One region of the Pseudoalteromonas sp. SR44-2 genome, then DNA from elsewhere that is predicted to be linked to it. Evidence: predicted binding sites of a transcription regulator. Region 1 holds the regulator's gene; each other region holds the start of a gene.
What was found. Region 1 encodes sigma-54, which starts transcription at its own class of promoters, with help from an activator protein. Its sites were predicted from a motif close to GTTGGCACGNNNNTNGNNT; they were not measured.
Positions count from the first base shown of each region.

Region 2: the regulator sigma-54 is predicted to act here: its motif matches at 6,524-6,542, upstream of flgJ (flagellar assembly peptidoglycan hydrolase FlgJ).
Region 3: the regulator sigma-54 is predicted to act here: its motif matches at 8,932-8,950, upstream of H5115_RS02205 (hemerythrin domain-containing protein).

Region 1 covers NZ_JACJDW010000008.1:30,243-41,396, forward strand. The annotation lists gene H5115_RS06745 (EAL domain-containing protein) at 1-242, shown strand, start outside; gene H5115_RS06750 (YgiQ family radical SAM protein) at 374-2,551, shown strand; gene H5115_RS06755 (protein disulfide oxidoreductase) at 2,712-3,119, opposite strand; gene mgtE (magnesium transporter) at 3,324-4,682, opposite strand; gene H5115_RS06765 (HPr family phosphocarrier protein) at 4,816-5,088, opposite strand; gene rapZ (RNase adapter RapZ) at 5,131-5,976, opposite strand; gene ptsN (PTS IIA-like nitrogen regulatory protein PtsN) at 5,995-6,447, opposite strand; gene hpf (ribosome hibernation promoting factor) at 6,452-6,739, opposite strand; gene H5115_RS06785 (RNA polymerase factor sigma-54) at 6,766-8,265, opposite strand; gene lptB (LPS export ABC transporter ATP-binding protein) at 8,335-9,060, opposite strand; gene lptA (lipopolysaccharide transport periplasmic protein LptA) at 9,057-9,602, opposite strand; gene lptC (LPS export ABC transporter periplasmic protein LptC) at 9,592-10,146, opposite strand; gene kdsC (3-deoxy-manno-octulosonate-8-phosphatase KdsC) at 10,143-10,694, opposite strand; gene H5115_RS06810 (KpsF/GutQ family sugar-phosphate isomerase) at 10,695-11,154, opposite strand, start outside.
Region 2 covers NZ_JACJDW010000012.1:10,068-21,221, forward strand. The annotation lists gene flgB (flagellar basal body rod protein FlgB) at 1-336, shown strand, start outside; gene flgC (flagellar basal body rod protein FlgC) at 342-773, shown strand; gene H5115_RS09185 (flagellar hook assembly protein FlgD) at 787-1,467, shown strand; gene flgE (flagellar hook protein FlgE) at 1,528-2,895, shown strand; gene H5115_RS09195 (flagellar basal body rod protein FlgF) at 3,053-3,796, shown strand; gene flgG (flagellar basal-body rod protein FlgG) at 3,818-4,606, shown strand; gene flgH (flagellar basal body L-ring protein FlgH) at 4,623-5,306, shown strand; gene H5115_RS09210 (flagellar basal body P-ring protein FlgI) at 5,318-6,412, shown strand; gene flgJ (flagellar assembly peptidoglycan hydrolase FlgJ) at 6,579-7,595, shown strand; gene flgK (flagellar hook-associated protein FlgK) at 7,597-9,597, shown strand; gene flgL (flagellar hook-associated protein FlgL) at 9,600-10,853, shown strand; gene H5115_RS09230 (flagellin) at 11,142-11,154, shown strand, end outside.
Region 3 covers NZ_JACJDW010000002.1:209,482-220,635, reverse strand. The annotation lists gene H5115_RS02235 (ABC transporter permease) at 1-878, opposite strand, end outside; gene H5115_RS02230 (ABC transporter substrate-binding protein) at 875-2,209, opposite strand; gene H5115_RS02225 (DUF547 domain-containing protein) at 2,196-3,014, opposite strand; gene H5115_RS02220 (FAD-dependent oxidoreductase) at 3,017-5,170, opposite strand; gene H5115_RS02215 (TonB-dependent siderophore receptor) at 5,181-7,541, opposite strand; gene H5115_RS02210 (hypothetical protein) at 7,960-8,373, shown strand; gene H5115_RS02205 (hemerythrin domain-containing protein) at 8,467-8,892, opposite strand; gene H5115_RS02200 (hypothetical protein) at 9,224-9,478, shown strand; gene H5115_RS02195 (hypothetical protein) at 9,538-9,792, shown strand; gene H5115_RS02190 (DUF6500 family protein) at 9,822-10,040, shown strand; gene H5115_RS02185 (GGDEF domain-containing protein) at 10,077-11,154, opposite strand, start outside.

The DNA.
Region 1 (11,154 bases):
TGGATAGGTTGAAAATAGATCGTGCATTTATTAAGGATCTGCCAAATGATGACACTGGCGCTATTGCTGCCTTAGTTATTTCTCTTGGTGCTAAGTTGGGTTTAAAAACGATTGCTGAAGGCGTTGAAACACAAGAACAAGCTCAGTTCTTAAAAAACTTAGGCTGTGATGAGGTACAAGGTTTTATGTATGCTAAACCCATGCCTGAGCATGAATTGATAGAATTTATAAATAAACGCTAAAAAAGATTAACTTATTATTTAAGCTAATGAACGATTTAGAATTTAAAGCGCGATATGCTTTGACTACTTTGTATATATAAAGAATTTAGTAGGGTATAATTCGCGCCTTTTGTTATTCTACGGCCACAATTATGAGCACACTCAAAGCTAAGCGCGCCTTATTTTCATACCCGAAATACTGGGCTGAATGTTATGGCACCGCGCCATTTTTACCAACTACACGTGAAGAAATGGATGCACTTGGCTGGGATAGCTGCGACATAATAATAATTAGTGGCGATGCGTATGTTGACCATCCTAGTTTTGGTATGGCTGTAATTGGCCGTGTACTTGAAGCGCAAGGCTTTAGAGTGGGGATTATTGCCCAACCTGCATGGGACTCTAAAGATGCATTTATGGAGCTCGGCAGACCGAATTTATTTTTTGGTGTAACAGCCGGCAACATGGATTCGATGATCAACCGCTATACAGCGGAAAAACGCATGCGCCACGATGATGCTTACACGCCTAACAACGTTGGCGGTAAGCGCCCAGATCGCGCCGTGATGATTTACTCGCAAAAATGCCGTGAAGCATACAAAGGTATCCCAATTGTTATTGGCGGTATTGAAGCCAGCCTTCGCCGTATTGCTCATTACGACTATTGGCAGGAAAAAGTACGTCGTAGTATTTTGTTTGATGCAAAAGCCGATATTTTAATTTACGGTAACGCAGAGCGCCCGCTAGTTGAAGTTGCACACCGTATTGCGGCGGGTGAAACGATGGATACGATTCAGGATATTCGCGGCACGGCTGTTATTCGAAAAGAGCCTCTACCTGGTTGGCGTGGCAGTGATTCTACCGCTATTGATAAAATTGGTAAAATAGACCCTATTCCAAACCCATATGGCGCGGATGATGTTGGCTGTAGTAAATCTGAATTTAAACAAGCGGGTATTGATTTAAAAGCAGAAGCGGCAAAACCAATCATGGTTCAGCCTGCACGTCCTAAGCCGTGGGAAAAAACCTATGTTAAGTTACCTGCTTATGAGCAAGTAAGTGTTAACAAACCTTTATACGCCCATGCCTCGCGAATTTTACATCAAGAAACAAACCCTGGTTGTGCAAGAGCGCTTTACCAACGACATGGCGATCGCTCTATTTGGGTAAACCCGCCAGCATATCCATTAGAAACACATGAAATGGATGCTGTATTTGGTTTGCCGTATCAGCGTATTCCTCACCCAAGTTATGGTGATGCTAAAATACCTGCTTACGATATGATTAAAACGTCAGTTAATATTATGCGTGGCTGTTTTGGTGGCTGTTCGTTTTGCTCAATTACAGAGCATGAGGGGCGCATTATTCAAAGTCGTTCGCAAGAATCTATTATTGAAGAAATTGAACAAATTAGAGATAAAGTTCCCGGCTTTACTGGTGTTATTTCTGATTTAGGTGGCCCAACGGCGAATATGTATAAGCTGCGCTGTACTAGTAAAAAGGCCGAGAGTACCTGTAGACGCTTATCATGTGTGTATCCAGATATTTGTAAACACATGGATACAGATCATACGCCAACAATAGATTTGTATAAAAAAGCACGTGAAGTTAAGGGTATTAAAAAGGTATTGATTGCTTCAGGTGTACGTTACGATTTAGCTGTACGCGACCCGCGTTACGTTAAAGAATTAGTAACGCACCATGTAGGCGGTTACTTAAAAATAGCGCCAGAGCATACAGAGGATGGTCCATTATCAAAAATGATGAAACCAGGTATGGGAGCGTACGATCAATTTAAAGAACTATTTGATAAGTACTCTAAAGAAGCTGGTAAAAAGCAGTATTTAATTCCTTACTTTATATCTGCTCACCCAGGTACAAAAGATGAAGACATGGTAAACATGGCTTTATGGCTTAAATCAAACGACTTTAAGCTTGATCAGGTACAAAATTTTTACCCATCACCTATGGCTAATGCGACGACTATTTACCATACAGAGATGAACTCTTTGCGTAATATAAAAAACAACTCAGAAGTTGTTCCTGTACCTAAAGGCGCACGCCAACGTAGATTACATAAAGCTATTTTACGCTACCACGATGCAGCTGGTTGGCCAATGATACGTGAAGCTCTACGTAAAATGGGTAAAGCTAATTTAATTGGTAAAGGGCCTAACTGTTTAGTGCCAGAAGAAGGGCGCGATGAAAAAGCAGGTAAAGGTGGTAAAAAAAGTGGGCGTCCGGCACTAACGCGACATACTGGTTTTAGCCAATTTAAAAAGGCAAACACTAAGCCAAAAGTAGGCGGTAATCGTCAAAGTACACGTTAGTAATTTTATTTGCTAATAGATAAGGCTAATTGCGGTACGCGCTTTTTCATACGCAAATTAAGTAAGCCTTGCTCTTTATTATCTATATTATTGTAGGTGATAAAGAGTGAGGTTTTAGAGCCCCTCTCTTTAGATATCCTGTGCTAAGTTTAGCTTTTTTTTAAAGCATTGATGATAACCACAAACGCAATTTAAGTGACCATAACGGCTGAATGCCGGTGAGTCCTTGCGTCATTTTATTATCTTTTAAGATTATATAAGATGGCGTGACTTGTCCCTGCCAATCGGAAAATATCTCCCCGTGTTGATCGTTAACAGTACTGAAGCTGTAGCCTTGCTCATTTAAATAATCATGCAGCTCTTGATCAGAGCCTGATTTTATCGCGATGCTCACGACGGGGTATTTATTCTCGTTTGCGAGTTCGTTTATGGCAGGGGAGGTAATACTACAAATTGGACACCAAGTTCCCCAAAAATACACAAGCGTGGGTTTATCTTGGCTCATTGCTGCTAAATTAATGTTTTGCCCTTCATAGTCGATTAATTGTAATTGAGGATTTGCTGGCATGACAGGTTGCCGCCACCAATTGACGGCGGTATAAATGACGAAAAATATAGAGCTATATACCAGTACACTTTTTAATATGGATACGCTTTTTTGTTTTAGCGTTTTTTTAGGTATGTCATTTTTATGTTTGGTATCCGTTGCCATAGCTACTGATTTACCCTAAGTATTTTTTTGCTTTAGTTCTTTACATTTAAAGCGTTTAATTTATATCAGCAACCATGTAGCAGTACCTAAAAAGGCGAATATACCAACAATATCAGTCACCGTGGTTAGCACCACACTCCCTGCAAGAGCAGGGTCTATATTCATTCTTTTAAGAATTATTGGAATACTTGCACCAGCAACACCTGCCACCACTAAGTTCATAAACATAGCGAAGGCGAGTACGCCACCAAGCATAAAATCCCATTGCCATAGCGCAATAACACCCGCAATTAATAGTGACCACAAAATACCGTTTAGCGCGCCAATGGCCAGTTCTTTCATCATCAAGAAACGTTGGTTTGTTTGGTTTATATGACCTACAGCAATACCACGGATAACAAGCGTTAATGATTGGCTACCAGCAACACCACCCATAGAAGGGACAATACCGTTAAGCACAGCCAAAATAGGGAGCACATCTAAAGTGCCTTCAAAAAAGCTAGCTACAAAAGCAGCTGCAAGTGCGGTTAGTAAATTAACTCCTAGCCAAACTGAGCGTTTTTTAGAGCTTTTTAGTACAGGCGCGAATGTATCCTCTTCATCATCAAGACCGGCTAGGCTTAATAAGCTATGCTCGGCATCTTCTCGGATTACATCAACGATGTCATCGATAGTAACACGACCGAGGAGTTGGTCGTTATCGTCCACCACAGGGGCCGATATCCAATTATGGCGCTCAAATAATTGCGCTACTTCACTTTCATCCATTGAGATTGGGATAGACTCACAATCTTCATCCATTAAATCGCGCACAATTTTTTCTGGCGGATTAGTTAATAATGTACTCAGCGATAAAGCGCCTATAAAGCAGTTATGTTTATCAACAACATATAAATCATCTGTACCCTCTGGTAACTCACCACGCAGTCTAATATAACGAAGTACAACATCGAGTGTTACATCAGGGCGAATGGTCACCGTATCGGTGTTCATTAGCGCACCTGCTGAACGCTCTTGATATGACAGTGCTTGCGTGGCACGTTCACGGTCTTGAATGTCCATCGCGCTAACAACGTCTTTATAGACGGTATCTGGCAGGCTACGTAATACTTCACCTAAGTCATCGTGGCCCATATCTTCAGTTGCGGCGGCAATGTGCTTAGGTTCCATTTGGGCAATAATGCCTAAACGAACATCTTCAGATAATTCTTCAAGAACATCACCCTGCACATCAGGATCGACCAATTGCCAAAGCAGTCGGCGAATTTTATGCGGTGATGATTCTAATAATAATGCGGTATCACAAGGAGCCGTTTTTGCGAGCATGCGCCTAACTTGAACAAATTGACCACTATTGAGTGACTTCGTCACCTGTTTTAGTTGCTGTAGTGGGTAATCTTGTTCAAAAGCTTCAGGCATTGGCGTCCTTTATAAATTGTTATATTACTTTATGGGGGGGGAGGTGAGTTAACTGGCGTTACTAACCTATCTATTTTATATATCTGTTTTAATTGAAGCATTAGTAATGCGAATATTGTTTTTATAAAACAGGTTATTCTTGTTCATTAAAGCGTTGTGCTATTAATTCTCCAACAGCGTGTAAAGCTTGCTCAGAATCAGGGCCTTTACAAACAACTTTAACTTCTTTTCCTTGGCTACTTTCAAGTAACATTAGTGCAAGTACGCTATCGCCTGCTGCTTCTTTGTCATCTTGGAATAATGTGATTGTCGCATCAAATTGTACTGCTAATTGCGCAAGCACAGTAGCTGCTCTGGCGTGCAAGCCTAATTTGTTTTTTATTAAAAAGGTATCTTCACAATGCATAACTTACTCTACCTAAGCTGAACAGGTGATTATTCAGCTATATTATTTTTCTTGCTCGCGATGGCGAATTTTTACATTGGGATGTGTCATTGCAAAACTTTCACCGATAGTTTGCGCTAAATACACAGAGCGATGTTGCCCGCCTGTACACCCAATAGCAATGGTTAAATAACTGCGGTTATTTCGTTCTAAATGCGGTAACCACGTTTGCACAAATGTTTGAATTTGCCATGTGAATTTTTGCACTATGCTGTGATTAGCTAAATAGTCTTTAACCAGTTGATCTAACCCATTTAAAGGCTTCAACTCAGGTTCCCAGTGTGGATTTGGTAAAAAGCGTGCATCAAATACGTAGTCTGCTTCTTTTGGTATACCGTGTTTAAAACCAAATGATTCAAATGTGACAATCAGTTGCTTATCTTTTTTACCTAAAATCTTTTCACGAATAGATTCAGCGAGTTGATGAACACTTAAATCAGTCGTATCTATCATAAAGTCGGCGCGAGTGGTTAATACATCAAGTAATTCTTTTTCTTTTTTGATGGCTAAATCAAGGGGCAACGAGTCTATTGATAGTGGGTGTAATCTGCGTGTTTCAGAAAAGCGTTTGATCAATGTCTGATCGTCGCTATCTAAATAAAACAACGTAGGGTTTGCAAAGCCAGGCAAGTATTCAAGAATATCGTTAAATTCATCTTGTTCTTTAGGGATGTTGCGCACATCTATGCTAACAGCAATTTTATCGTAGCTATCAGATACACTGCGAACTAATGAAGGTAGTAGGTTTACTGGAATATTATCTACGCAATAATAACCTAAATCTTCTACAACGCGCAAAGCAACCGACTTTCCAGAACCAGAACGGCCGCTTATGATAATTAACTCCATTTAACACCCTTTATAAAACTATGATTGATCGACAATAACTTGGTAAAGCTCAGTATCAGATTTTGCACTGCGTAACTGTTTACAAAAATCTTTGTTGTTTAGTTTATCAGCAATGGTTGCTAGAGTCTTTAAGTGCTGCTGGTTATCGCCATCTGGTACGATGAGTGCGACAAAAATATCAACAGGGCGATTATCGATTGCATCAAAGTTTATTGGAGTTTCGCTAACGAGCACTAAAGCCAAAGGCTCTTCTGCACCGCTCATTCTTCCATGAGGAATAGCAATGCCACGCCCTATACCTGTACTACCTAATTTCTCTCTGCTCATTAAAGCATTAAGAATATCTTGTTGCGGTAAATACGGAAGTTTGTCGTGAGCAAGTTCGCTAATGAACTCTAAAATTCTTTTTTTGCTATTAAAAAGGACCGCAGCTTTGCTGCAGTCCTGGCATATAAGTGAACTTAATTTCATCATATTAGTGTCGAGCAAGCTTCTCTTTGTGTTTGATTACTTGGCGATCGAGCTTGTCGATCAACGAGTCAATAGCGGCATACATATCTTGATGTTCTGTAGAGGCAAATAGCTCAGCACCGCTTACGTGTATTGTGGCTTCTGCTTTTTGATTTAACTTTTCTACATCGAGAATGACATGAACATTATTAATATGATCAGAGTGTCTTTCAAGCTTCGCAAATTTAGTATTAATATAGTCTCTTAGTGAATCGGTTAATTCTACGTGACGACCAGTTAAGTTTAGTTGCATAAGCATTACCCTTTTAGTTTAGCGTCTTAAATCAGACTTTTACGCTGATTTGACGGTGGAATAGCAAGAGATTCGCGGTATTTTGCGATTGTACGTCTCGCTACTTTAATTCCTTGCTCAGCCAATATATCCGCTATTTTGCTATCACTCAATGGTTTTGCTGAGTTTTCTGCTGCGATTAATTTTCGGATAAGCGCACGTATTGCTGTAGATGAACATTCACCACCGTTTTCAGTACTTACATGGCTTGAGAAAAAATATTTAAGCTCAAATATACCACGGGGTGTATGCATGTACTTTTGAGTAGTCACACGCGAAATTGTCGATTCGTGCATTTCTACCATTTCAGCGACATCATTTAAAACCATTGGTTTCATGGCTTCAGGGCCATGTTCAAAAAAGCCTTGTTGTTGCTTAACAATACAATTAGTAACTTTTAATAGCGTGTCGTTTCTACTTTCTAAGCTTTTAATAAACCATTTAGCTTCTTGTAAATGTGAGCGAATAAACTGGCTGTCGCCACTTGATTTTACAGTGCGAGACATTGCCGCGTATTGGCTATTAACACGAATTTTAGGCATGCTATCTGGGTTTAATTCGACAACCCAGCGGCCTTTAATTTTTTTAACTGACACATCAGGAACAACATACTCAGATTCTTCCCTTACAATAGTATCTGCAGGTTTTGGGTTGAGAGTATGTATTAGTGTCATCACTTCTTTAAGCTCTTCTTCTTTAAGCTTAGTTTTTTTCATTAATGTACGATAGTCGCGAGCTGCTAATAGATCAATATGCTCGGTTAAAATCATTTTCGTTTCATTAATGTAAGGTGTTTCTTTATCAAATTGATTAAGCTGAATACACAAACACTCTTGTAAACTACGTGCAGCAATACCAACAGGATCAAACAGTTGGATGCGTTTTAATACCGCTTCAATTTCATCAAGTTCGACTTCGTTATCATCTTCGTTTTCTTGATTAAAGCTTTCTAAAATCTCTTCGCAGCTTAATGTTAAAATACCTGAATCATCGACGGCCTCTACAATCGCAATAGCGATGGCTTCATCGGTAGGGCTAAATGGCGTTAGTTGTAATTGCCACATTAAATACTCATGCAGCGTTTCAGTAGAGGCGCCTTGGTATATTGATTCGTCTTCAGGCATTGGACCTGATGAGGCTGCAGGAGCGGCACTCATGTACTCATCCCAACTGACATCCATAGCCATGTCGTCACTTAGCGTGTCTTTTGCAAGTGCTTCACCAGTATCTTGTTCATATTCGCTCGGAGCATCATCAGCAGATGCGCTAACAGTTATGTCATCGGTATCAGCTTTTTGCTCGTTTTTACCAGCAGCGTCTTCAGAATAGTCTGCCTCTTCAACCTCTAATAGTGGATTACTGTCGAGAGCTTCTTGTATTTCTTGCTGGAGATCCAATGTACTGAGTTGCAACAAACGAATAGCTTGTTGCAGCTGTGGAGTCATTGTAAGTTGCTGGCCCATGCGCAGCTGTAGTGATTGCCTCATGTATCTCTAACAATCCTTTTATGTTGTTATAATTAATACTAGCAGATGCTTAAAGACATGGCGTAAATGTTACAGCCTAAATTGCTCGCCTAAATAAACATCGCGTACTGTTTTATCATTTAATACGTGTTCTGGAGTACCTGATGCAATCAGCTCCCCATGAGAAACAATGTAGGCTTTTTCGCAAACATCAAGGGTCTCTCTTACGTTATGGTCGGTAATTAATACTCCAATCCCACGATTTTTAAGATGTTCTATTATTTTCTTTATATCTAATACCGAAATAGGGTCAACACCGGCAAACGGTTCATCCAGTAATATAAATTTAGGATCTGCTGCCAGCGCTCGTGCTATTTCTACACGACGACGTTCTCCACCCGATAATGCCATACCTTGGCTATCACGAATGTGTTGTATGCTAAATTCATCTAATAAGTTATTGAGCGTGTCTTCTCTGGCTTGTTTATTTAGTTCTTTGCGCGTTTCTAAAATGGCCATTAAGTTTTGATAAACAGTCAGCTTTCTAAAAATTGATGACTCTTGCGGTAAGTAGCCTATGCCTAATCTAGCACGACTATGCATAGGTAAAAGAGTAATATCGTTATCATCAATAGATATTTTACCTTTGTCGCTAGGAACAAGCCCTACAATCATATAAAAAGTCGTTGTTTTACCAGCACCGTTAGGGCCAAGTAAGCCAACTATACTGCCAGCTTGTACTTCAAGGCCGACGTTTTTTACAACTTCACGACCTTTATAGCTTTTTGCCAATAGTTCTGCTTTTAATGTGCTCATGGTTGACCTTTATCGCCTTTTTTACTTTTTTTAGTTTCGATCGGTACTAAAATTGTGTGAACGCGGTCAGTTGAGTTTTCATCTTTTTCGGCACTGATGAGCTGCTGCTCTATGTCGTAGGTAATGCTTTTAGCATTTATTTTTTGTCCGGCTTGCGATACTTGTGCATTACCAACAAGCGTTAAAAAACGCTTAGATACATCATAACGTACTTCATCAGCACTGGCGCTCATAGTCGTGCCGTCTGATTGCTTTTCTTCAAAGTGCGCAGGGCTACCTGTGGCAATTAATAATTGTTTATTATCACCAAGTTCATCACGTTTGTGTACTTCTAGGCGATCGGCTGTAATGCGGCGATTACCGTGAATAATCTCAACGTTTTTCTCAAAAATACCCACATTAGCTTTTAATTGACCTTCTTGCTTGTCGGCACTTATTGAAATTTGATTGGCAGCAGGTTGCGTGTTTTGCTCTGCAGCACTACTATTAAACGCTAGTATAAGTGTAGGAATTATAAGTGATTTTAATATTTTATTGGTCATAATATATGGTTCGCGTATGGTTAATTAGTTTTATCACTTCGGTTTTTAAGTCGGCTTCTAGGCCTTTACCGGTGATTTTTAAATTGGGTCCAGTGATAATGACGGGTTGCTCCGAACGCATTGTTAATAACTTTATATCAACCTGAATATTATCAGCATTGATTTTGTCTATCATGGCGTTATCGGTTAAATTTTTGGCAACCACATTACCTTCTAAAATTAATTGTTTATCTTCGTATAATGTTGCTTCGTCTGCATTTATTTGCCACGTTTGTTGTTCGTTATATAAAGTGAAAATGGGTTTTTCGAAAAACGTGAAACCTAATTGCTGGTATAGCTCCATTTTAGCCGCAGTGACTTTGTGGCTAATTTTACCTTGCTCATCATAGGCTGTCTGTTTGAGCTCAATAGCTATGTAATCAGGCTTAGCAACAACTTCAGGCTCAGCCTGAGGCACAATATTTGTTTGTGTAAAATAAGGGTACCAAAGCCAAACCATACAGCTAATGAATAAAACGCTTAATATTATGCGCGCTGCATTCATGAACTAGTGCCTTGTGTAGTCAATGCTTTACCATTTTCAAGCATGAGCAAATCGGTGAGTTCTCTCACAGCACCAAAACCGCCAGGCATTTGCGTTACATAATGTGACAAACGCTTAATAAGCGGGTGGGCATCATTTACTGCAACGGCAAAGCCTACTAACTCCATAACAGGCATGTCAGGACCGTCATCACCAATATAAGCAATTTGTTCATCGCTAAGGTTGAGTTTATCTTTTAATTCTTGATAGGCAATGAGCTTATTTTCTTGGCCTTGATAAATATGCTGTACGGTTAAGCTGCTCATACGTTGTTGTACTATCTGTGAATGACGACCAGTAATAACAGCTACTTCAAAGCCACTGTTTATAAGTGCTTTAATGCCAAAACCATCTTTTGTATTAAATGCTTTTAGCTCTTCACCTTGATTGCCAAGGTAAATACGGCCATCAGAAAATACACCATCAATATCGCATATAAGTAGTTTTACTTTTTTAGCGCGTGCTTTTGCATCATCGCTCAGCGGTTGATAGAGTTCTTCAAATTGCATTTATAACACTCCTGCTTTTAATAGGTCTTGCATATTTAATGCGCCAATAGGTTGGTTTTTCTCATTGACGACGATTAGGCCATTTATACGTTTACGTTCCATAATATTGAGCGCTTCAGCGGCTAAAATATCTTGCGTAGCTGTAGTGCATGACTTAGTCATAACAACATCTATTTGTGTTGTATGAATATCAATTCTTTGTTCTAAAATGCGACGTAAGTCACCATCGGTAAATAACCCTACGAGTTGCTGATTTTCATCAACAATGGCTGTCATACCTAACCCTTTAGCTGACATTTCTATTAGGGCATCTTTAACTGTTTGTGAAACATCAATAATAGGTGTATTTGCGCCGCTGTGCATAACATCTTTTAAAGTAAGTAATAAGCGCTTGCCTAAACTACCACCTGGGTGAGATAGCGCGAAGTCATCAGCTGTAAAGCCGCGAGCTTCTAATAAT
Region 2 (11,154 bases), on a different contig from region 1:
TTAATTGCAACTAATATAGCTAACGCTGATACGCCTGGCTATAAAGCAAAAGATATTGATTTTGCCTCTGCTTTAAAAGCGGCAAGGTCAACCCAGCAAAGCGGCAATACTATGGTAAGAACTAATGATAAACACATTGGTGGAGGTACTCATAGTATGGGCAGTTCAGAATCATTTCGTTTGCCAAATCAATCAGATACAGGTGATGGTAACTCGGTTGATATACAAGTGGAACGAAACTTGTATACACAGAATGCTATGGAGTATCAGGCCAGCTTGCAATTTTTAAGTGGCAAATTTAAAGGCCTGAATAAAGCTCTCGGTAGTCAAGGATAAAAATTATGAGTTTATATAATGTTTTCGATATTGCAGGTTCGGGTATGAGCGCACAAAACGTTCGCTTAAATACGACAGCTAGTAATATTTCTAATGCTAATACCATTAGTTCATCTCAAGACAAAACGTACCGAGCGCGCCAACCTGTATTTGCGGCTGAGCTAACAAAGGCTTCAGCATCAGTAAGTAACCAGCAGGGCTCCGCAGTTGGTGTTAAAGTTTTGGGCATTGTTGAAAGCGATGCACCATTGCAAATTGAATATAACCCAAACCATCCAAGTGCGGATGAAAATGGCTATATCTATAAACCCAACGTTAATGTTGTAGAAGAGATGGCAAATATGATTTCTGCCTCTCGTTCTTACCAAACAAACGTGCAAGTTGCTGATGCAGCTAAGCAAATGCTAAGTAAAACACTGTTGCTAGGGCAGCGGTAACCGAGGGTAGGTTATGAGTAACGATATTAGTACATCTTCATCCTATTTAGACTCTATACGCTGGCAAGAGCAACAAGTTGCTACCAGTGATAATGAGAGTGATGCGTTAACACAAGAAGACTTTTTCTCTTTGTTAACTCAGCAATTATCGTATCAGGATCCCAGTAACCCTGCGGATAATGACCAAATGATTGCTCAAATGACTAGCTTTACGATGGCGCAAGGGATTACAGATTTAAATACTAATTTTGAATCTTTAGCCTCTTCAATGACATCTAATTCAGCACTGCAAGCATCTACACTTGTAGGCAAACAAGCTTTACTAGAGTCAAACACTCTGGATTTAAATGAAACAGGTGATGCCAGAGGCTCTGCAGTAGCAGAAGAAGCCGTTGATAACTTAAAAATTAAAGTTACTGATGCATCAGGTCAGCTAGTAAGAACTATTGATATGGGTTCTCAGCCAGCAGGTGCGGTACGTTTTGCGTGGGATGGCAAAAATGAAGCTGGTGAGCGTTTACCTGAAGGTGAATACTCAGTAACCGCAGAAGGAAGTACTGACGGTGAATTTTCAAGCTTACCCATTGCTACATTTAAGAACATTGAAAGCGTTAATATTAATGGCTCAAGTGGCATTATTATTAACACTAAAGAAGGTGCGGTTAGGTTGACAGACGTCGCAGAAATCGCGTAATAAATTTTAATTATACTTCGCCTGTCAGCAGGCTAAATATTAACAGGTTAGAGGTGAATTATGAGCTTCAATATTGCATTAACTGGCTTAGCTGCCGCACAAAAAGATTTAGACGTAACTGCAAATAACATTGCAAACGTTAATACTACAGGTTTTAAAGAGTCACGCGCTGAGTTTGCCGATGTTTACGCATCGTCAGTATTTAGCTCTGGTAAGACTAAAAATGGTGACGGTGTGCAAACAACCATGGTTGCGCAGCAGTTTCATCAAGGCTCACTACAATTTACAAATAACTCACTTGATTTAGCAATCACTGGTGAAGGTTATTTTGCGATGACAGACGATTTATCTTCGCAAGATTTAACATATACACGTGCAGGTGCATTTAAGCTTAACCAAGATAACTTTATGGTTGACGCAAAAGGTAACTTTTTACAAGCATTCCCTGTTGATTCTTCTACAGGTGATACAACGTCGGTAAGTTTGAGCACAACAAACCCAATTCAAATCCCTGATTCGTCTGGTTCACCTCGCGCAACAGAAAATGTATTTTTGTCGTTTAACTTAGATGCAACAGCAGATGCTCCGGGTATTGCTTTTGACCCAACATCTAGTGGTACTTATAACTCATCTACGTCAACAACGGTATATGATTCACTAGGTGAACCACATATTTTACAGTACTTTTTTGCTAAAGAAGATGATGCCGCAGCAGGTGGTACAGATAACAGTTGGGAAGTATACGCAACACTCGATGGCAAAGTAGTTGATGCCACAACTGGCGGAGAACAAACCGCGCCCTATACACCACTTACCACCCTTGGTTTTAACTCAAGTGGTTTACCATCAACAACAGGTGGTGCAGCAAATACAAATACAACTACTTTTGATGAAATACTACTACCAGCGGGTTCTGGTACTGGTTTATCAACATTACTAGACAATGGTGCAACTTTCCCTGGTACTGGTATTGAGCTTAACTGGCGCGATGAAAATAACACAGCTGGACGTATTCCAACTCAGTATTCAAGTGGTTTTGAAGTAAAAGCACTCGATCAAGATGGCTCAACAGTAGGCCGTTTAGCCGGAATTGATATAGGAACAGACGGTAAAATTGTCGCTTCTTACAGTAATGGTGACTCAACATTCCTAGGCCAAGTGGCTATGGTACGTTTCCCAAATTCACAAGGATTATCACAAGTGGGTGATACAAGCTGGAAGCAAAGTATTGATTCAGGTGAACCTGTAGCGGGTGAAGCCGGTTCGGGTACGTTTGGTGGAATTAACTCATCAGCGCTTGAGCAATCAAATACTAACCTTACAAACGAGCTTGTAGACTTAATTACTGCACAGCGTAATTACCAAGCAAACTCACGTGCGCTTGAAGTTAACTCAACTATTCAGCAAAGTATTTTGCAGATTCGATAAGCTAAACCCCATTAAATATATTAGGCTGCATTTTTGCAGCCTTTTTTATAAGTCCTCTTTGTAAGCCCTTCTAAATACCTCTCAATGTTGCGTCAAATTTAATCTGGCACCTATTTTGCATTTATAAGTTCAGAGATTTTTTATGTGAGTCGATACTATGGACAAAATGGTCTACATTGCGGCCTCTGGCGCTAAGCAAAGCCTACAAGGGCTTGCGCTTAAAGCCAATAATTTGGCGAATGCAAATACAACAGGATTTAAAGCTGACTTTGCCCAGGCGCGTTCTATGCAAGCGTTTGGCGAAGGTTTGCCTACACGTGTATTTTCAATGCAAGAGCGTCCGGGTTCAAACATGGTATCGGGTGGCATTGTTCAAACCGGGCGAGACTTAGATATCGCAATGAGCGATAACGCATGGCTTGCTGTGCAAGATGCCTCCGGTAATGAAGCTTACACAAAAGTGGGTACGTTAAACGTTACTGCTCAAGGCATGCTCGTAACCAGCCATGGTCGTCAAGTTATTGGCGAAGGGGGACCTGTTATTTTACCCGTCCCAGTCGAAAAAATAGGGTTTAGCCAAGATGGCGCTATTCAAGTTCGACCACAAGGCGCTCCCGCTAACTTTTTAGAAGAAATCGACACGCTTAGAGTGGTAGAAGCAAATAGCTCACAGCTCGAAAAAGGTAACGATGGTTTATTTAGACCAAAAGCAAATGTAACAGTAGATACCTCTGCCAATGTAAAAGTTTTAAGTGGTTCGCTTGAAATGTCGAATGTGAATCCGGTTCACGAAATGGTCGACATGATAAGCCACCAGCGCCAATTTGAATTACAAGTGAAATTAATGAAAACAGCTGAAGAAATTGACGAGCGTCAAGATCAGTTATTACGCATAGTTTAACTTTAAAGTGAGGACACGATTATGAATCCAGCATTGTGGATCAGTAAAACGGGGCTAGACGCTCAACAAACCGATATATCGGTTATCTCAAATAATTTAGCGAATGCGAGTACCGTAGGTTACAAAAAAAGCCGCGCTATATTTGAAGATTTACTTTATCAAAATATTAATCAACCGGGTGGTCGTTCATCGCAAGATACCGAAATGCCGTCGGGCTTAATGTTAGGTGCGGGTGCTAAAGTTGTAGCTAACCAAAAAGAGTTTACGCAAGGCAACATGTTGACCACCGAAAACTCACTAGATTGGATGATTTCTGGCGAAGGTTTTTTTGAAGTACTGCAACCAGATGGCAATATTGCTTACTCGCGCAATGGTCAGTTTACTACTGATGGCGATGGACGAATTGTGACATCGGGCGCAGGTTATGTGATCCAGCCAGAAATGAATGTACCAGATGACGCGCAATCAATTACGGTTTCGCAAGACGGCGAAGTATCTGTACGTGTTGCAGGCCAAGCCGATAACGTGGTCATTGGTCAGCTGACTATTAGTGACTTTATTAATCCATCGGGCCTTGAGCCAATTGGTCAAAACCTTTATACCGAAACCGCTGTAAGTGGTGCGCCGGTACAAGGTAATCCTGGTGTTGAAGGGTTAGGTAGCATTATTCAAGGCTCACTCGAAACATCAAACGTAAATGTAACTGAAGAGCTCGTAAACCTAATCGAAACTCAGCGTATTTACGAAATGAACTCAAAAGTAATTTCGGCCGTTGACGAAATGATGAGTTATATCAATCAACAGCTTTAATAGAGTAGGGGGAATTATGCGTAATATTATTTTATTTACAGCGGGCACGTTATTTTTAAGTGGCTGTATGTCTACGCAAAATAGTGAAGTAGTGCAGGACGACCCTTACTACGCACCTATGTACCCCGAGCCTATTTTAGAGCCGCTGGTAGCAACAGGTTCATTGTTTAATACTCATACATCAAACGACTTATATTCTGATAAAAAAGCGCTACGTACTGGCGATATAATTACGGTTAAATTGCAAGAGTCTACTCAAGCAACAAAGGCCGCTAAAACAGAAACAGACAAAGAAACCGACGCAAGCTTAGATCCCGTTATTGGATTAGGTGGTCTACCTGTAAATATAGGTGGCGATAGTATTCAGTTTGGTATTGGCAGTGATTCGTCGTTTACGGGTGATTCAAAATCAAACCAGTCAAACAGCTTGGTGGGCGATATTTCGGTTAATGTTATGCGCGTTTTACCTAATGGTAATTTAGTTATACGCGGCGAAAAATGGCTAACGCTTAATACTGGCGAAGAGTTTATTCGTTTAGAAGGGCTAGTACGCCCTCAAGACGTAAGCGCCGATAATACGGTTGAATCAAATCGTATCGCTAATGCACGTATTCAATACTCAGGTAAAGGGCAAACGCAAGAGGCGCAAAGTCCTGGTTGGCTTACACGTTTCTTTAGCAGTTCGCTGTTTCCATTTTAGAGGGTAACAACATGAATAGCCTTAAAGCTTTATGTTTAGTTGTGTTATTAGGTTGGCAGTTTACTGCCAGTGCTGAGCGCATAAAAGATGTGTCTATGGTTGAAGGCGTACGCTCTAACCAATTAGTCGGTTATGGCTTAGTGGTTGGTTTACCGGGCACCGGCGAGCAAAACTCATACACACAACAAAGTTTTAGAGGCATGTTGAACAGCTTTGGTATTACGCTACCTTCAACTCAAAGTCCTAAAATTAAAAATGTTGCCGCTGTTGCTGTACATGCAGAATTACCTGCATTTAGAAAGCCCGGGCAAACAATAGATATTACGGTTTCTTCTATTGGTAGTGCAGGCAGCTTACGTGGCGGTACTTTACTACAAACTTTTTTAAAAGGTGTAGATGGTAACGTGTATGCAATTGCCCAAGGTAGTTTAATTGTCGGTGGCTTAGGCGCACAAGGCCTTGATGGCAGTAGAGTTGTAATTAACACCCCTACAGTTGGCCGTATACCAAATGGCGCTACAGTTGAACGCACAGTGGAAAGCCCATTTATGCAAGGCGATTACATTACTTTTAATTTAAACCGCCCAGACTTTACAACGGCAAAACGCCTAGAAAAAACAATTAATGACTTAGTTGGCCCAAATAGCGCACAAGCAATAGATTCTGTTTCTATTCGTGTTATAGCACCACGCGATGCATCCCAGCGTGTATCGTATTTATCGACACTTGAAAACTTAGAATTTAAACCAGCTGACATGGCCGCTAAAATTATAGTTAACTCGCGCACCGGTACAATTGTCATTGGCAAAAACGTTAAGCTTCAGCCTGCGGCTATAACTCATGGTGGCTTAACAGTAACAATTGCAGAACAACAAAACGTGTCACAACCAAATCCGCTAGCAAACGGTGATACAGTTGTCACGCAGCAAAGTATTATTGATGTAAACCAAGACGACTCGCGCGCCTTTGTATTTAATCCAGGTGTAAGCCTTGACGATTTAGTTCGCGCAATTAACGAAGTAGGCGCAGCGCCTGGTGACTTAATGGCTATTTTAGAAGCACTAAAAGAAGCTGGCGCAATTAACGGACAGTTAGTTGTTATATAAATAACCCAGGCCATTAAATAACGTATTACTTAAGCCCTATATTTTTGAAATTAGGGCTTTTTATTTACAGCAACTTAAGTTTATTATTTTTATCTTCCTTGTTTTATCGGTAGTGGCTCAATTTTTGCATTTTTAACTGCATTATTCATTTTGTGTCAAAAAGCCGATGGAAACTAATCATCTCGATAAACAAAACTTTTTTGATTTAGGCAACTTAGATTCACTTCGTAAAGAAGCCTTAACGAGTGGCGATGCATCAACTGATGCCTCTAAAGCTGCGCTCAAAAAAGCGGCCGCACAATTTGAAGCTATTTTTACGCAAATGTTGCTCAAAGGAATGCGCAAAGCTAACGAAGCGTTTGAAGACAAAGACAGCCCATTTAATTCAAGTGGCGTAAAGTTTTTTGAAGAAATGCACGATCAGCAACTTTCAACAGAGCTTTCATCAAATGGCTCGTTAGGCCTTGCCGATTTAATAGTTCAGCAGTTATCGCCTGAGTCTAAAAACTTTATGCCAGGCTCGGTGCTTAGAACAACTAACGATATTTTTAGCGATACGCAAGTCGGTTCTGCTCTTCCTCATGAGCAAAAAAATAAGCAACCCGATCTTATCGTTAAGAGTACTAAAGCCGATATTGCTGAGCCTAAAGTCGATACTGCAGAGTCTAAAACCGATAGCCCAACATTTAAAAATGCAGAAGAGTTTGTAAGTTCAGTGTGGGAACACGCTAAAACTGCAGCGCAAAAAATTGGTTTAAATCCTGCGGTAATGGTTGCACAAGCGGCACTTGAAACCGGTTGGGGTAAGCACATTATTAACAAAAGTGACGGTGGCAGCTCAAATAACTTATTTAATATTAAGTCAGATAAAAGCTGGGAAGGCGATAAAGCAAGCAAAATAACGCTTGAGTTTGAGCAAGGTACACCCGTTAAAAAACAAGCCAGCTTTAGAGCCTACGACTCAATTAAAGACAGCGTGAACGACTTCGTTGATTTTTTAACGCAAAACCCACGCTACAAAGAAGCATTACAAAATACAGCTAAACCAAACGACTTTTTAGATTCATTACAAAAAGCAGGTTATGCAACCGATCCAAATTACGCCAGCAAAATAAAAAAAGTGCTCAATAGCAGTCAGCTAAAAGACATTGCGGCAAACGTGATCCGCCAAGGAGTAGAGTAACATGTCGTTTAATTTATTAAACATTGCCAGTTCTGGGGTTAGATCAAGCTCGGAGCTACTGCAAACGACAAGTAAAAATATCGCCAATGTAAATACCGAAGGCTATGTGCGTGAGCGTACAGAGTTTACTACTATGGTTGACAACCAAGTAGGGCGAGGCGAAACATACCGATTACTAAACGAGTTTGCTCAGTCACAGCTAAATCGTGACACCTCTAATAAATCGTTTTTCGATCAGTTTATTACTGAGGCTAATCGAGTTGATACTATTTTTTCTGAAGAGTCGAACAACCTTTCGACTGGTATTAACTCTTTATTTAATAATGTGCAAGAAGCGCTAAATCAGCCGTCGTCTACTGTTGCTCGCTCATTAGTAATGACAGATGCGCAAAGCTTAATTGATCAAATGGATAGGCTTTCGGGCATCGTGCTTGATCAAAAAAGTATAGTAAACGAGCAGCTCGAAATATTTTCAGATGAAGCAAACTCACTCATTCAAAGTATTAGCACGCTAAATCAAAATATTGCAGCCGTTAATGGCACTAATAACGCCGCAGATGCGAGCTCTACCTATAACGAACGCGATAAAGCAATACGCGACTTATCAGAGCTAATAGACATTGAAACGCTTGATGGTCCAAATGGCGAAAAACTCGTTTTTATGGGCACAGGCGAAGCGGTGGTTATGCAAAATGGCGCATTTAACTTATTTTCGATGACGGGCGATCCTGATCCTAATTTTAAAGAATTCACGCTTGATGTTAATGGTGGCAAAGCTGTGCCGCTTGAAGTTGATGTAAGTAAGCTTAAAGGCAAAATTGGCGGCTTACTTGCTTTTAGAGATGACATATTAGTCCCTGCGCAAAACCAAATTGGTCAAATGGGCTTAGCGATAGCTGATGCATTTAACGAGCAAAACAAATTGGGTATGGATGCAACAGGTCAGCTAGGTGGTAATATTTTTAATATACCTACCGTTGGCGCTTATGCATATCAAGCTAACACCGGTACTGCCGGTATGACTGCAACGGTAGAGCCAGGTAAGGGCAGTGAACTTCCTGCCAGTGACTTTATTATTACTTATACAGCTAATCCCAACGAAGTAAGTATTCAGCCTATAGATAACAAAGGCGACCCGTTAGGTCAGCCTTCACTTGCTGATATATCGACAGGTGTTATTGATTCATCGACTACTACCGGAGAATCATTTGGTCTTCAAGTAAATGTATCTGGGGCTGGTGTTGAGGGGGATCAATTTCAAATAAAGCTTAATTCAGATGCTGCTTCAAGTATTACACTTGCAACAGGGCGCGCAGAAGATTTAGCACTAGCATCGCCAATCCGTACTGCTAACGATTTAAATAATATAGGTACCGCTACTATTTCAGCGGGAGAAGTAACAAGTGTTACCTCTGGGGGTTTTACTTCAACACCAAGCTTAACAAACGGTGAAATAACGCTTGTTAAAACAGGTAATGCTAACGAATATCAAATTACTGATAATAGCGGAACGAATACTTTTACTATTACGCCTCCTGCAAAAGGAATGTTATCGCAAGCGGGTGCCCCATTCGATACTTACGGATTCGATTTTGATATAGAAGGTACACCAGCAACAGGCGATACCTTTACACTTGAGTTTAATGAAGGCGGCTTTGACGATAACCGTAATGGTTTAAAATTAGCTGATTTACAAAATGGTGAGTTAGTCCGTTTAAATGTAGAAACAACAGCAACGGCCGACAACCATAAAACGTTCAACCAAGCTTATTCAGGATTAGTGAGTGATATAGGTGTTGTAACTGGCCAAGCAATCACAAGTGGGGCTGCATTTGACGCTCTAGCACAGCAATCTGAGGCATGGTACGAGTCGTTATCGGGTGTAAACCTTGATGAAGAGGCCGCAAATTTACTGCGTTTTCAACAATCGTACTCAGCATCAGCACAAGTTTTAGCAGCAGCTCAAGAAATTTTTGACACCTTATTAAATGCGGCGAGGTAATTATGCGTTTATCAAATAATTTAATGTACCAAAACAACATAAATAAAATACTCGACAACCAACAAGGTGTTGCAAATGCTCAAGAGCGAGTAACAACAGGTGAAAAGTATCTAACCACCTCAGAAGCGCCAGCTGCTATTTCGCAAGCTATGCTGTATTCAAATAAAATACAAACTAATGAGCAATACACTAAAAATATCGATCAGCTAAATGGCCGCCTAGAAACAGAAGAAAGCGTATTACAAAGCATAAATAGTAATATTCAACAAGCACAAGAGCTCACTATTCAGGCAGGTAATGGTGTTTATACTAAAGACGATTTAAAGACGTTTGCATCAGAACTTAGTGGAATTCAACAAACGTTAGCTAACTTAATGAACACCCGATCAGAAGACGGTAAATTTATATTTTCAGGATATCAAGACAGCACGCAGCCATATCAGTTTGATTCTGCAGCGGGTGAGTACACCTATAATGGCGACCAAGGCCAGCACCAAATAACTATAGCTGAAGGTGTATCAATCAAGGCAAGTGATAACGGCTTTGATACGTTTGAAAAAACAGATGCCAGATTAAATGTAGAATCCAACACGGCAAGTGTTTCAGGCTCTATTACAGCGGCAAGTGTATATGTTGACGGCCAAGCTGAGTTTGATAAGTTTCATCAAGCAAATTACAACGCAGACCCAACAGCTCCAGCAACTGCAAATACATATAGTGTATTAGTAAGCCCTGGTGCTACAACAACAGACCCACAAACCTACGAAATATACCGAGACGGCGCAGCATTAACCCCAGCAGTAACAGGTGAAGTTACTGATGAGCCTATCGATTTTGCAGGTATGACGATTGAATTTGAAGGCACAGCACCAGGTCAACTCGATTTTAGCCTTGAAAAGCCAGGCAAAGAAAACGTACTCAATACACTACAAGCACTTATTACCGGCCTTAACGATGGCACACTTGAAGGTGATGACTTTCAGCAAGTACTAGCTGATGGCTTAGTTCAATTACAAAACGCGAGTGAGCAAGTTGTGTTTACCCAAGCAAGTTTAGGTGGGCGTATGAACGCACTTGAAAGAGTAAGTGATTCAAACTTAGCACTCGATATTCAAAATAAAAATAATCGCTCTAACTTAGTTGAAGTTGATATGGCAGAAGCTATTAGCGAACTTACTAAACAAGAAACGGCACTGCAAGCATCGCAAGCTACTTTTGGCCGCTTAACTAACCTCTCGTTATTCGATTACTTATAAGCAGATTATAAGTAGAAATACCTTGCCGCTTTACCTACTTTAAAGCGGCAATACTTTGCGGCAAAAATTGGCTACAAAACCGCGGCAAAAAAATGTCACCCCCGTCTAAATAGCTTCACTAATTATTTACAATTCAGCAAAACCTATTTTCGTATATAAAAAACAATGACTTAAAAATAAATTAAAGTTGGCACAGTAAATGCTTTTATTATTGTAAGAAATTATCGAACAGTGGTTCCTGTTAAATCGTGTTGAACCACACTCTGTTTAAACCTAGGAGATGGTAAAATGGCATTAACAG
Region 3 (11,154 bases), on a different contig from region 1:
CCTGTAACAGCCAGTTGTAATAAAGCGCCCGCTGAGGCTTTAATGCGCAGGTTTAAATCAATATCGTTAAACCAATGCATTATTGCAACGGCCAATGTGGGTGGTGTATTTGGGCCTAAAATGAGTGGCATTTCTACACTGGCACTTGCATAGGCAAGCACGGCTAAAAGGGGCAAACGCAGCAGCGGATAAAGGCTTGGCAGTATTACTTTAAAAAAGGCGGTCATTGGGCAATAACCCAAGTTAAGCGCAACCTTATGTTGTTGGCGTAATTTTTTGCCAAGCTCAGGTTGAGCAAGTACGCCCAGTGCCATTAATAATAAAAAGGGAAGCTCTTTTAGTGTTAAGCCTAAAATAATACTAATACCGAATGAATCATGCGGAAACATGCCGTTTGGCGCAAGTTCCCAGCTGCTTAACCAAGGCGACGCTAAGCGTGAAATCATACCTGAAGGGGCAATTAAAAACCCTACCGCAATAGCCGCGGCGGCATGAGGTATAACTAATATAGGGCTCAATAAACGCTGAATTCGGTTAAGCCACGGGCTATTAAAAAACGCAGCTAAAATCATTAAGGTAATAATAAATGCAAGCAAAGTACTTATTAAGCCCGTTGCAACGCTTAAGGTAACCATTTGGGTGAGGCCGGGTGTTTGCCAAAGGGCATTAAAACCTTGCAAGCTAAACGTTGTTTGCTCAAGTACGGGCGCATAACCAAAGGCAGGCAGCAATACGCTAATTAAGCCACCAAGTACGGGTAGTATAAGTAAAGCGAGTAAAAATCGCGGGCTAAATTTTACAATGCGCGTAAACATATCGGTGCTGCACTGCGTTGTTGCTTTGGTATTAATCGGTACACTTTTTGAAATAACACTCATTGGCTTACTCCATAACGAGTTTGCCAACCTTGCATAATGGCGTTTACCCAGCTTGGATGAGGTTCGCTCAATGTGCGTTTAATACTGTTTAAAGGCAGTGCACTTGGATGCGGTTTAGCTGTTTTAAATAAAGCTTGCTGATCAGGCGTTAACGTTGATTGAATAAGTACGCTTTTATCGCCCCATATATGCGCTTTTTGTTTTTGAGCTTGCGCCTCAGGGCTGAGTAAAAAATTAGCCACTAATTGCGCACTTTGCTGGTGGCTTGCATTGTAAGGGATTGCCACAAAATGGGTATTACTTAAACTGCCATCACTCATTGCGTAACTGCGAATGCTGTTTGGTAAATCATAGCGTTTTACAGCTGCGGGTACTTCAGGTGCAGAAAAAGTAAAGGCTAAACTCAACTCTGTATCGTCTACTAAGCGGCGCATTTGAGCACCACTTTGCATAAAATGAGTGCCACCACGCCAAAGAGTTGGGTGTAATTTATCTAAAAAGTCCCACAGTGGGTTTAACACTTGCGCTGTATTTTTAGTTGTAGCTGGTTGGTTTAGCTGCGCTTTAATATTTTCGCTGCTTTGCTGATGCAGTACAACTAAGGCGTATTTTAAAAAGCTCATACCTAAAAAGTCAGGCGGCTTTGGGTAACTAAAGCGACCAGGGTTTTGCGCGCTCCAGTTTAATAATTCGTTTAATGTAGTAGGCAATTTATTGTTTGCCTTACCATTTATTGCAATGCTGTCGTAATAAAATGTAAGTGACGCTTGCCCCCATGGAGCCTCCATCCCATTGGTAGGTAAACCAAAGTCAAAGGTTACAGCAGGGTTGTTAGCCGGATCGGTTAATGCAAAGTAGGGGAGTTTATTTGCCCATTGCTTTAAAAGCAGAGAGTGCTCACTCATGGTGGCAAAGTTAGCCCCGTTGATCCACATTAAATCTACGCTGCCTTGGTTGTTATTGTTTGCTGATTTTTCGGCAAGTACACGACTTACTGCTTCGCTGGTATCACTTAATTTTACATGCACTAGGTTAATGTTGTACTTAGTTTTAACTTGCTGCGCTGCCCATTGAATATAGGCATTTATTTGCGCGTCGCCGCCCCATGCATAAAAGTAAACATCTTGATTACTACCAAGTGTTTGAACTTGTTGCCAGCGAGCTCCCTGTTGTGTGTTTATTACTAAATTACTTTCACTCTTTGAGTTGATAACGGGATTAGCAAACGCAGTGCTCGAAAAAACAGCTAAATTTGCGATTACACAAACGCAAAACGCGACACAGCAAAAGCTGTATCGCGCCAGTGTTTGCCAAAACTTAATGGCGAACATTTAAATCCCAGTTGTAGTCTAAAAATTTAACTTTCATGTCATCATTTTTAAGTGCTTTTTGCTGAGCGGGTATCAGTTTAAGTGCATCGCTATATTGCAGGAAAAACTGCTGTAGCGTGTTTGCACCTCTAAAACCGTTTTCAAAGTCATCGCCGTACCATTTAAATATTGAAGACACGCCTAGCGTATTTTCTTGAGCCATATTGCGTGTCATATCTGATAAAAAGCGTACTGTTTGCTCTTGCAATTGGCTCTCTAAATCAGTGGCTGTATAGGCTTCTTCTCGAAGCGCTGGGCAACCAATACTCGCGCAATTTACTGCAAAGTGAATACGTGGGTCGTTGTATTTACCGCTGCCACGTATTAAACCATGCTCTATATCATCAAGGCTGCGAGTTTTGCCAAGTAATGGCACAAACTCTTTACTCCATGGTGAGCTAAAAAAGCTCCCTAAGTCTTTAATTGACTTAATATCAGGGTACTTAGTCAATATAAGTTCAACAGTCCACGCATTATAAGCATTGATTAAAAAAGCGAGTTGCTTAGGCTTTTCCCATGCGTCAAATTCGCTTTGCGTTACAGCCGTTAACGAATCTAAATACGTTTTTAGCTGTGCATGCTCACGTTTTATAGCAGCGTAATCAACCTCAGTACTGTGATTATGATTAATAGCGACAACATGCTTATTTAATAATGCATTCCAGCTATCGTGCATGTTTTGGGCTTGGGTCGAAAATGATGTTGCAAACGATGTTACAACTAAAGCCGAACCAAGTAGCAATGCTTTTAGAGGTGTTTTAAACATAATTAACCTCGACGCCAAGTGTGGTATTTTTCAAGCAAGTTAAGCACTTTTTCAGGTGCATGAGCGCGTTTCCACTCACCTGCTGCGTATTTGTTTCCTTCAGCCCAAGTAGGGTAGCTGTGTATAGTACCGAGTATTTTGTTAAGACCTAAGCCGTGTTTCATTGCCAGTACAAACTCAGCAATTAAATCGCCTGCGTGTTCAGATACTACAGTAACACCCAATATTTTGTCTTTGCCTTTGGGTGTAATCACTTTAATAAAGCCTTTTGTAGCGCTGTCGGTAATTGCACGGTCTAGCTCTTCAAATTCAAAGCGAGTAATTTCGTAATCTATGCCTTTGTCTTTTGCGTCTTGCTCGTTTAAGCCAACACGTGCTACTTCTGGGTCAATAAACGTAGTCCACGGAATAACACGGTAATCTACTTTAAACTTTTTAAGGTGACCAAATAAGCCATTTACCGCTGCGTACCAACCCTGATGAGCTGCCACATGTGTAAATTGGTATGGACCTACAATATCGCCTGCTGCAAAAATATTAGGGTACAGTGTTTCTAGGTATTCGTTAGTTACTACTGTGCGGTTTGTTTCAATGCCAAGCTCTTCAAGGCCATAACCTTTAAGGCGTGCACTTCTACCAACGGCACATAATAGCTCGTCGTATTCAATATCTATTTCTTTGTCGTTATGTTTAACAACAATATATTTTTTACCATCGCGAGCTTCACAGCGAAGTGCTTGGTGTGATGTTAAAATATTAACGCCACTTTCGGTTAACGCTTCGTGAGCAAAAGTAGACACTTCAAGATCTTCTTTGATCATGATGCGCTCCGCCATTTCAATTTGCGTAACGCTTGAACCTAAACGTGCAAAGCTTTGTGCTAATTCGCTACCAATTGGACCACCACCAAGTACTACAAGTTTCTTAGGTGCCTCATCTAGCTCTGCAAATTTATTCCACAACGTATCGCTTGTTACATAGCCAGTTTCTTCAATACCAGGTAGTGGCGGTACAAATGGGCGCGCGCCAGTGGCAATCACAATAGTACGAGCGGTGAGTGTTTGCGTGCCACCGTCGTTAAGTTTAATTTCTACAGTCCACGGGTCAATTAATTTACCGTAACCTTTTACAACATCTACGCCTAGGTTGGTGTAACGCTCAACGCTGTCGTGCGGTGCTACATCGGCAATAACTTTATGTACACGTGCCATTACTTTTTTGAACGAAAACTGCGGTGTCGCATTTTCTAGGCCGTAGTTTTCACCATGGCGAATTTGTTCTGCAATTTTAGCGCTTTTAATGACTGCTTTACTTGGAACACAACCATAGTTTAAACAGTCACCGCCCATTTCGCCCGCTTCAATAAGGGTTACTTTTGCTTTAACAGCAGCGGCTATATAACTTGTTACCAAACCACCTGCGCCTGCGCCAATAACAATCATGTTACGGTCGAATTTTTTAGGCTTAGTGTAGTTTTTGTATACGCGACGCTTTTTAAACACGTTTAAGATTCCTTTTGCAATGAATGGGAATATACCTAATAAAGCGAATGATAAGATTAAGTTGAATGATAAAATTCCAGATAAGCTTTCTATTTGCGCCAGTTGTGTACCTGCGTTAACAAATACAAATGTACCGGCGAGCATACCTGCTTGGCTTACCCAGTAATAAGTCCAAGACTTTATTGAAGTAACACCCATTAGTAAGTTGATTAAAAAGAACGGAAACACCGGCACTAATCTAAGCGTAAATAAGTAAAATCCACCTTCTTTTTCAACGCCTGCATCAATGGCGGCTAATCGCTCAGGAAAACGTTGTTTAATAGTGTCACGTAGTAAGTAACGCGATACTAAAAAGGCAAGTGTTGCGCCAATAGTTGAGGCAAAAGATGCAACCAATAAGCCTTCAACTAAGCCAAACAATGCACCTGCGGCAAGTGTTAAAATAGCGGCGCCTGGTAAAGAGAGAGCAGTTACTACTACGTATAGTAAAAAGAACCCACCAATAACTAGTAACGGTGACTGCTCTTTGTATTGGTTAAACTGATCCATCGATCCTTTTAAGCCATCAAGCGTAAGTAGTTGGTGTAAGTCAAAATGAAAGAACAGGCCGACGGCGGCCGCTGCAATCAATAATAGAAATATTTTTTTAATCATGTTCTCTCTCTTAAAAACTATGCGTAAGGGTTAACTTGGCGTTAATTGGCAACTCAGGAAAAGCTAAAGTTGCACCAAAGTAACCGCCTTCAAATACTGGGCGCCAGTTTTTTTGATTCGTCACGTTGTTCACATCTAATCGTAACTTGGTATTAGGCGTAAAAGCATAGCTAGTATTTACGTTTAGGGTGTACTGATCACGAATTTTTACTGTCGCCAAAAAGTCTAATGGGTAACTCTTTGTATATAGACCTGAAAAACCCGTTTGCCATTTCGAATTAATTGAATAATTTCCGTTAAAGCTGAAAGATTGCTCAGGGATGCCCTGAACTTGGCGGTTTGAAGGTGCAAACGCGGTAAAGCTAGGTGCGCCAACACTGGTACCTGAAATAATATCTGGACGTGAGTTGTCAAATGCATCAGCGACTTGTGCTGAATCTTGGCTACTTGCAGAATTATCGTAGCGAGCATCAATATAGCTGTAGCCAGCACTTAGCCAATAAGGGTAAGCATCATAAAATACTTGGCTTTCAAAGCCGGTAGTACGAATGCCGGTATTACTACCATCACGATTACGTAAACTACGACGTTGGCTAAACACTGCACCATCGGCGTACCAATCACTGTCGGTTGGTGCGTATTTTAAACCGAATTCAACTAAGGTATTTTCGGTTGAAAAGTTTTGCGCGCTAATCGTGTTATCACCACCAAGAGACGTACCGCCAGCCATACTATTTGATGTGGCTTCGTTGTAACTTGCTGCACCATAAGTGGTGTAATCACCGTTTAATCGGTAATTAAAGCTTATTTGCCCCGAATGTAGCTTATCGTTAATGCTATCGCTCGCTGCAATTTCACCCTCTGGTGCTATTGGGTCGTGCGCGTCTACGTCATAAAAATCTATGCGGTAGCCAACACTTGTATGAAACTTATCTGTCCAATCTGAATCTTGCTGAATAGCAAAACCCGTTTGCCATGAGCGCGAATCGGTAGTGTCTGATAAGTTAAAGTCGCCGCTGCCATCGTTATTAATATCGTACTGACCACCAGGGGATACAAATACACCTGGACTAATTTCAATTAAACGCGCTTGTTGTGCATCAGTTAAAGGAATGCGGCGATTTGAAATTGGGCCAGTTAAATCAATCGGTAAGTCGGCTTCTGTTGTAAATTGGCTGTAGCCTAGCACGCGGTTGTAACGCACATCAAAAGCAAAAATTGTTTGCTGTTCGTTGCTCCATTGGTAAGTCAATTCGGTACGGTTTTGCGCGGTATCGGCACCATCTATAATTTCAACAAAGCTATTTTGTGCAATTTCTTCGCGTTGTAAGTGCTGAAAATACGTAATGTTTTTTATTGATGCATTGTTTGAAAGTTCACGCTTATAAATGCTGTGTAGTAAATAAGTAGTGGCTTCGTTTTGATTGTCAGGGTCGGTAAGTACTGTACTACGGTCTATTTTTACTTGCCCAGTAGGTGAAACAATAGAACCTGCCGCTGGAACTGTGCTGCCATTTACTTGCACGCCTTGGCCGGTAATATAAAGGCCATTATCTATTAGCGCTTGAGTAGGGCGGTTAATACCTGCGTTATCGGTAAATTCAACATGGTATAACTCAAAGTTAATATCCCAGCTGCTCTTGTCATCAGGTAACACCCTAAGTGCTGCAAATAAGCTGTCGCTTTTCGTGCCCGAAAAGTCGTAGTAACTGCCGTTATCAATGTGTTCAGCGCTTACTCTAAAACCTACTTTGTCTTTTACTATAGGTGCACTGTAATCAACTAAAACGCTGTACTGATCCCATCGTCCTGCCGATACCGTTGCTTTGCCTTTACTGTCGTCAGTTGATGCTTTTTTAGAATGTAAGTTTACAAAACCACCGTTGCGTTGGCTTGAACCAAATAATACCGGTGGCGCGCCTTTTACTACATCTATTTGTTCTATAGAGTTGAACGATAACGGCACGCCAAAGCCATTATTACCTGCTTGGCGGCGTGTACCATCTTGGAAAAGCTCACCTAGTTGCCCACGAATAGTAGGTAAACTTGGTGCCCCAAAACCACTGGCTGAATAGGTATTAGGGCTTACTGCAAGTACATCTTGTAAAGTCGTAATATTGAGTTGTTCTATTAACTCGCTTGAAATTGGTGTTACTGATCGGGCTATATCTCGTAGAGCTAAGTTGTCGCCAAAAGGGCCGTCTACAGTGGCATTTTTAACCGAAAGATCTTGAGATTTAATAACTTGGCCTGCCACCTCAATACGCTCAATTGCGCCTTTTTTTGCTGTTTTTGATTCTTCGGCTGCAAAAGCATTAAGTGGTGTATTTAATATGGTGGCTAGGGAAAGTGCTAAATATGCGTGTTTCAAACGTTTTCTCTCTACGGTTAAAATGTTGTTGGCGATAAAGACCGAAAGGATTAAAAATAACTTTCAGTAAAATTTTGATTCTTTTTGTTTTTTAGAACATAACAAAACAGATGCATTACAAAGTTGGTAATTAAGTACTATTGTTTTATTAGTCGATAAAATATTAATAGGGCGATTGTATTAGAGTGAAAGTAAATGTTTGCTTTTAATAGGATTTATTAATTATAGACTACTTTCAACCTGCTAACATTTTAAAAGAGTTAACTTTTATGCAGCATTTTTAAATTACTTAAATAAGCTTCACTTTTAGTACTGCATGGCTTAATTAATGAATTTAATTAAAAATTTTTGAAATAAAAAATAACTTATACGGTCTAGCTTACTTCTACGTTTATTAATATTCATTTAAGGAAATTTTATGACAGGTTCAATGAATTCTGATGTGCAAAACCGTTTGCAGTGGTCACTTTTATCTTTGCGTTTAGGCGTGTTTATTGTAATGGTTATGTGGACATTCGATAAGTTTGTTAATCCTGGGCATAGCGCACGTATTTTTGAACATTTTTACGGTATTAGTGGCTCTACAGATATAGTGGCTTACATTATTGGTGCGGTGCAGTTAGTGCTTGTTTTAGCATTTTTAGCAGGTATTAAAAAGCGTATAACGTACGGTATCATTTTTGTAATGCATGGCTTATCTACGCTTTCTTCTTACAACCAGTACATAGATGGCTTTAATAACTTATTATTCTTTACTGCATGGCCAATGTGGGCTGCGTGTTTTGCACTTTACTTATTACGCGACCAAGACGTGAAATTTACTGTAAAGTAATAAAGTACATGTAAAAAATTGGTTATAAGCCATAAGGCTTATAACCAATAAGTACACAGGGAGTGTGTGGAAGTCGGTTTGCGTGTTATGCAACTAATGCATTGCGTCGTTGTATTGCTCAGCAAGGCTCTCTTTTTGCCCTTCGGTAAGTGCTTTACCCGCTAATTGAAACACTTCGTGTTCTTCTTCACTTAAATGATGATGTACCAGATGGTGTAGCTTTTTAGCTGCAACTAACCATGCAGACGAGCTCATTTCGGTATCTTCAAGTTGTTCAATTAATTCATCAATTTCGTGATGTTCAGCTACGCTGTGGCGCGCTTTTTCATGAGTTAAGTCATCAAACATAAGTGGGTTATAAAAGTAACGTTCTTCAAATTTTGCGTGATTTTCTAATTCTGTTTTTAGCTCATCCATTAGCTTGTGGCGCTGCTCTGTGTCGCCGTGTGTTTGAATAAGCGCATCTACCAATTCTCGTTGTTTGTCATGGTCATGACGTAGTGCTTCAAAAATATTCATAACTAGTCCTTTTACAATTTATTTGCTTATATTATTAACTAGCAAACTAAATGCCAAATATTAAGTTATTGTATTTTAATAAATTTAATTTAATTTTTTATTCTTTGGCTGCGATCACTGTAAATTTTACAGTGATATGAATGCAATAATTTCAGGCTTTTGCGTAGTTCAATTATAAAAGTGAGTATAAATTCCTACAGAACCTTACAAATATTTACTGGTTGTTTATTTTATAGCAGTGATAAAGTGTCAGTGTTATTTGGGTACAACCTATATATTACTCTCACACATAAATGCAGGTAGCACGTTAACTTAATAAGATAGTTTAAGGATGAACATAAAAAGCCCCGTCGCCGCATTACTACTGTGCGCTTTACTGAGTGCATGTAGTACAGCCCCGCGTTCTAACCCTAACTTATGTATTGAAGAGGCTGAAATGGTTGATCGAAATGGCGCTCAAACAAGCTCACAGGTTGATAATCAATGCATTAGCGCACAAATTAAAAAGGATGAAAAAAATAACACTTTTTTTGATGCCATCGGTACGTTCTTTTTTGAATTTTTTGTAATGGTGGTAGAAAAGTAAATAGGCTAACTTGCAACTGTAATTTAAAGTAAATAAGTTGCGTAAAAATAGGATTAGTTATGAAGCAATTATTGATAGCAATTTCACTTTTTTTATTACTAAGCGCTTGTGCGGCGCAGCCTTACGCAGGCTCAGCAAAATGTATGGAACAAGCAGATATTGCATACGAAACCGATACACTTAAAAATGAGACATTAGATAATGAATGCAAAGCTACAAAAGTAAATACGCCTAATAAAGAGCTTGAGAATCATGGCTTGGTTGATAGAAGCCTTTTACAGCTAATCGTTAGCTTTTTAAATGGCGTATTTTAATAGTAAAAATATAATTAAATAAGGTATGTATGAGGGAAGAACTAAGAGCAAAAATAATTACTGTGTGCGATAAAAAAATAGCAGCTAAAGGCGAAAATGTAGGGCTTTCTTTTTATGCATTTTTTGCCAATAAAAACGACGACCCAGAGCTACTTATGGAGGCCGCTACTTGGTGGATACACACTCATAAATTAGATCATTTTGTAAAAGCACATAAAATTAAACAGATGGTTTTAGATGGACTTTAGTCAATTAACTGAGCAAGTACTTTTAGCTGTATTTATCTAATCAACAACGACTTGGTTTCTTCCGTTTTCTTTTGCTTTATAAAGTAATTTATCTGCATGCTTAATAAGAACATCTAGTGTGCTTTTTAAGGGGCTACTTACAGAGGCTCCCACACTAAAAGTGATTTTTGTATTACTAGGAAGGTCTTTTATATTACTACAATGCTCGGTAAACCTAGTGGCTAGCTGGTCAAATATATCGCGAATAGCTAGTTCGTCAACCGAATTTAGTGCAAACAACCATTCTTCGCCGCCGTAGCGGCCAAACTGATGATCACCACTTAGTGTTTCTTTTGCAGCCTTTGCAAAGGCAATAAGAACTAAATCTCCAACATCGTGACCAAATTGGTCGTTAACTTTTTTAAAGTAGTCTAAGTCAACAATTGCTATCGTCATTTTACCTTCATCAAGCTTTGCTTCTGCGGCGCGCATTATTCCTCTGCGATTAGGGCTATTTGTTAGATAATCTGTTAATGAAATATCGTGATATTTTTGACGTTGTCGAGCTTGCCGATAAAATAAAAATAATGAAGCAATCACTAAAATAAACGCAATAGCAGCGCTGAGTCGCCAAATTATTTTTTGTTGGTACTCTTCTTTAGCTTGTAGTTCACTAATATCTTTTGCGTACTCTAGTTGCTGTATTTTTTCTTCTTTTTCTTTTACTTCAAACTGTACCTGTAGTGTTTTTATATTACTTTCACTGGTAGCTTCGTAGTGTTTTTTTGTATAAAGGAGCTTTTGTTCAATTGCTTCAAAAGCCTCGTTAGTGTAGTTGAGGCGTCGCTTTAGCTCATAGCGTTTACTTAAAAAATCGGCTTTATAAATACTGCGGCTGAATTTATCTAAGTTTAAAAATACCTCATCGTTTGCTTCATTTGCTTGATCAAGTAAATCTAGTTTTATATATATGTCAGCTAACAAAATGAGCGATGCGAGTTGCATGTCGTGTACACCTGCAGAACGCGCAAGCTCAATGTTCTCTTTAGTTAAAGTTAAAGCTTTATCGTAGTTTGCTTGTAAGTACTCAATGCTAGCAATTGAGTATTGGGCAAAGGTTAAGCCTTTTTGCATA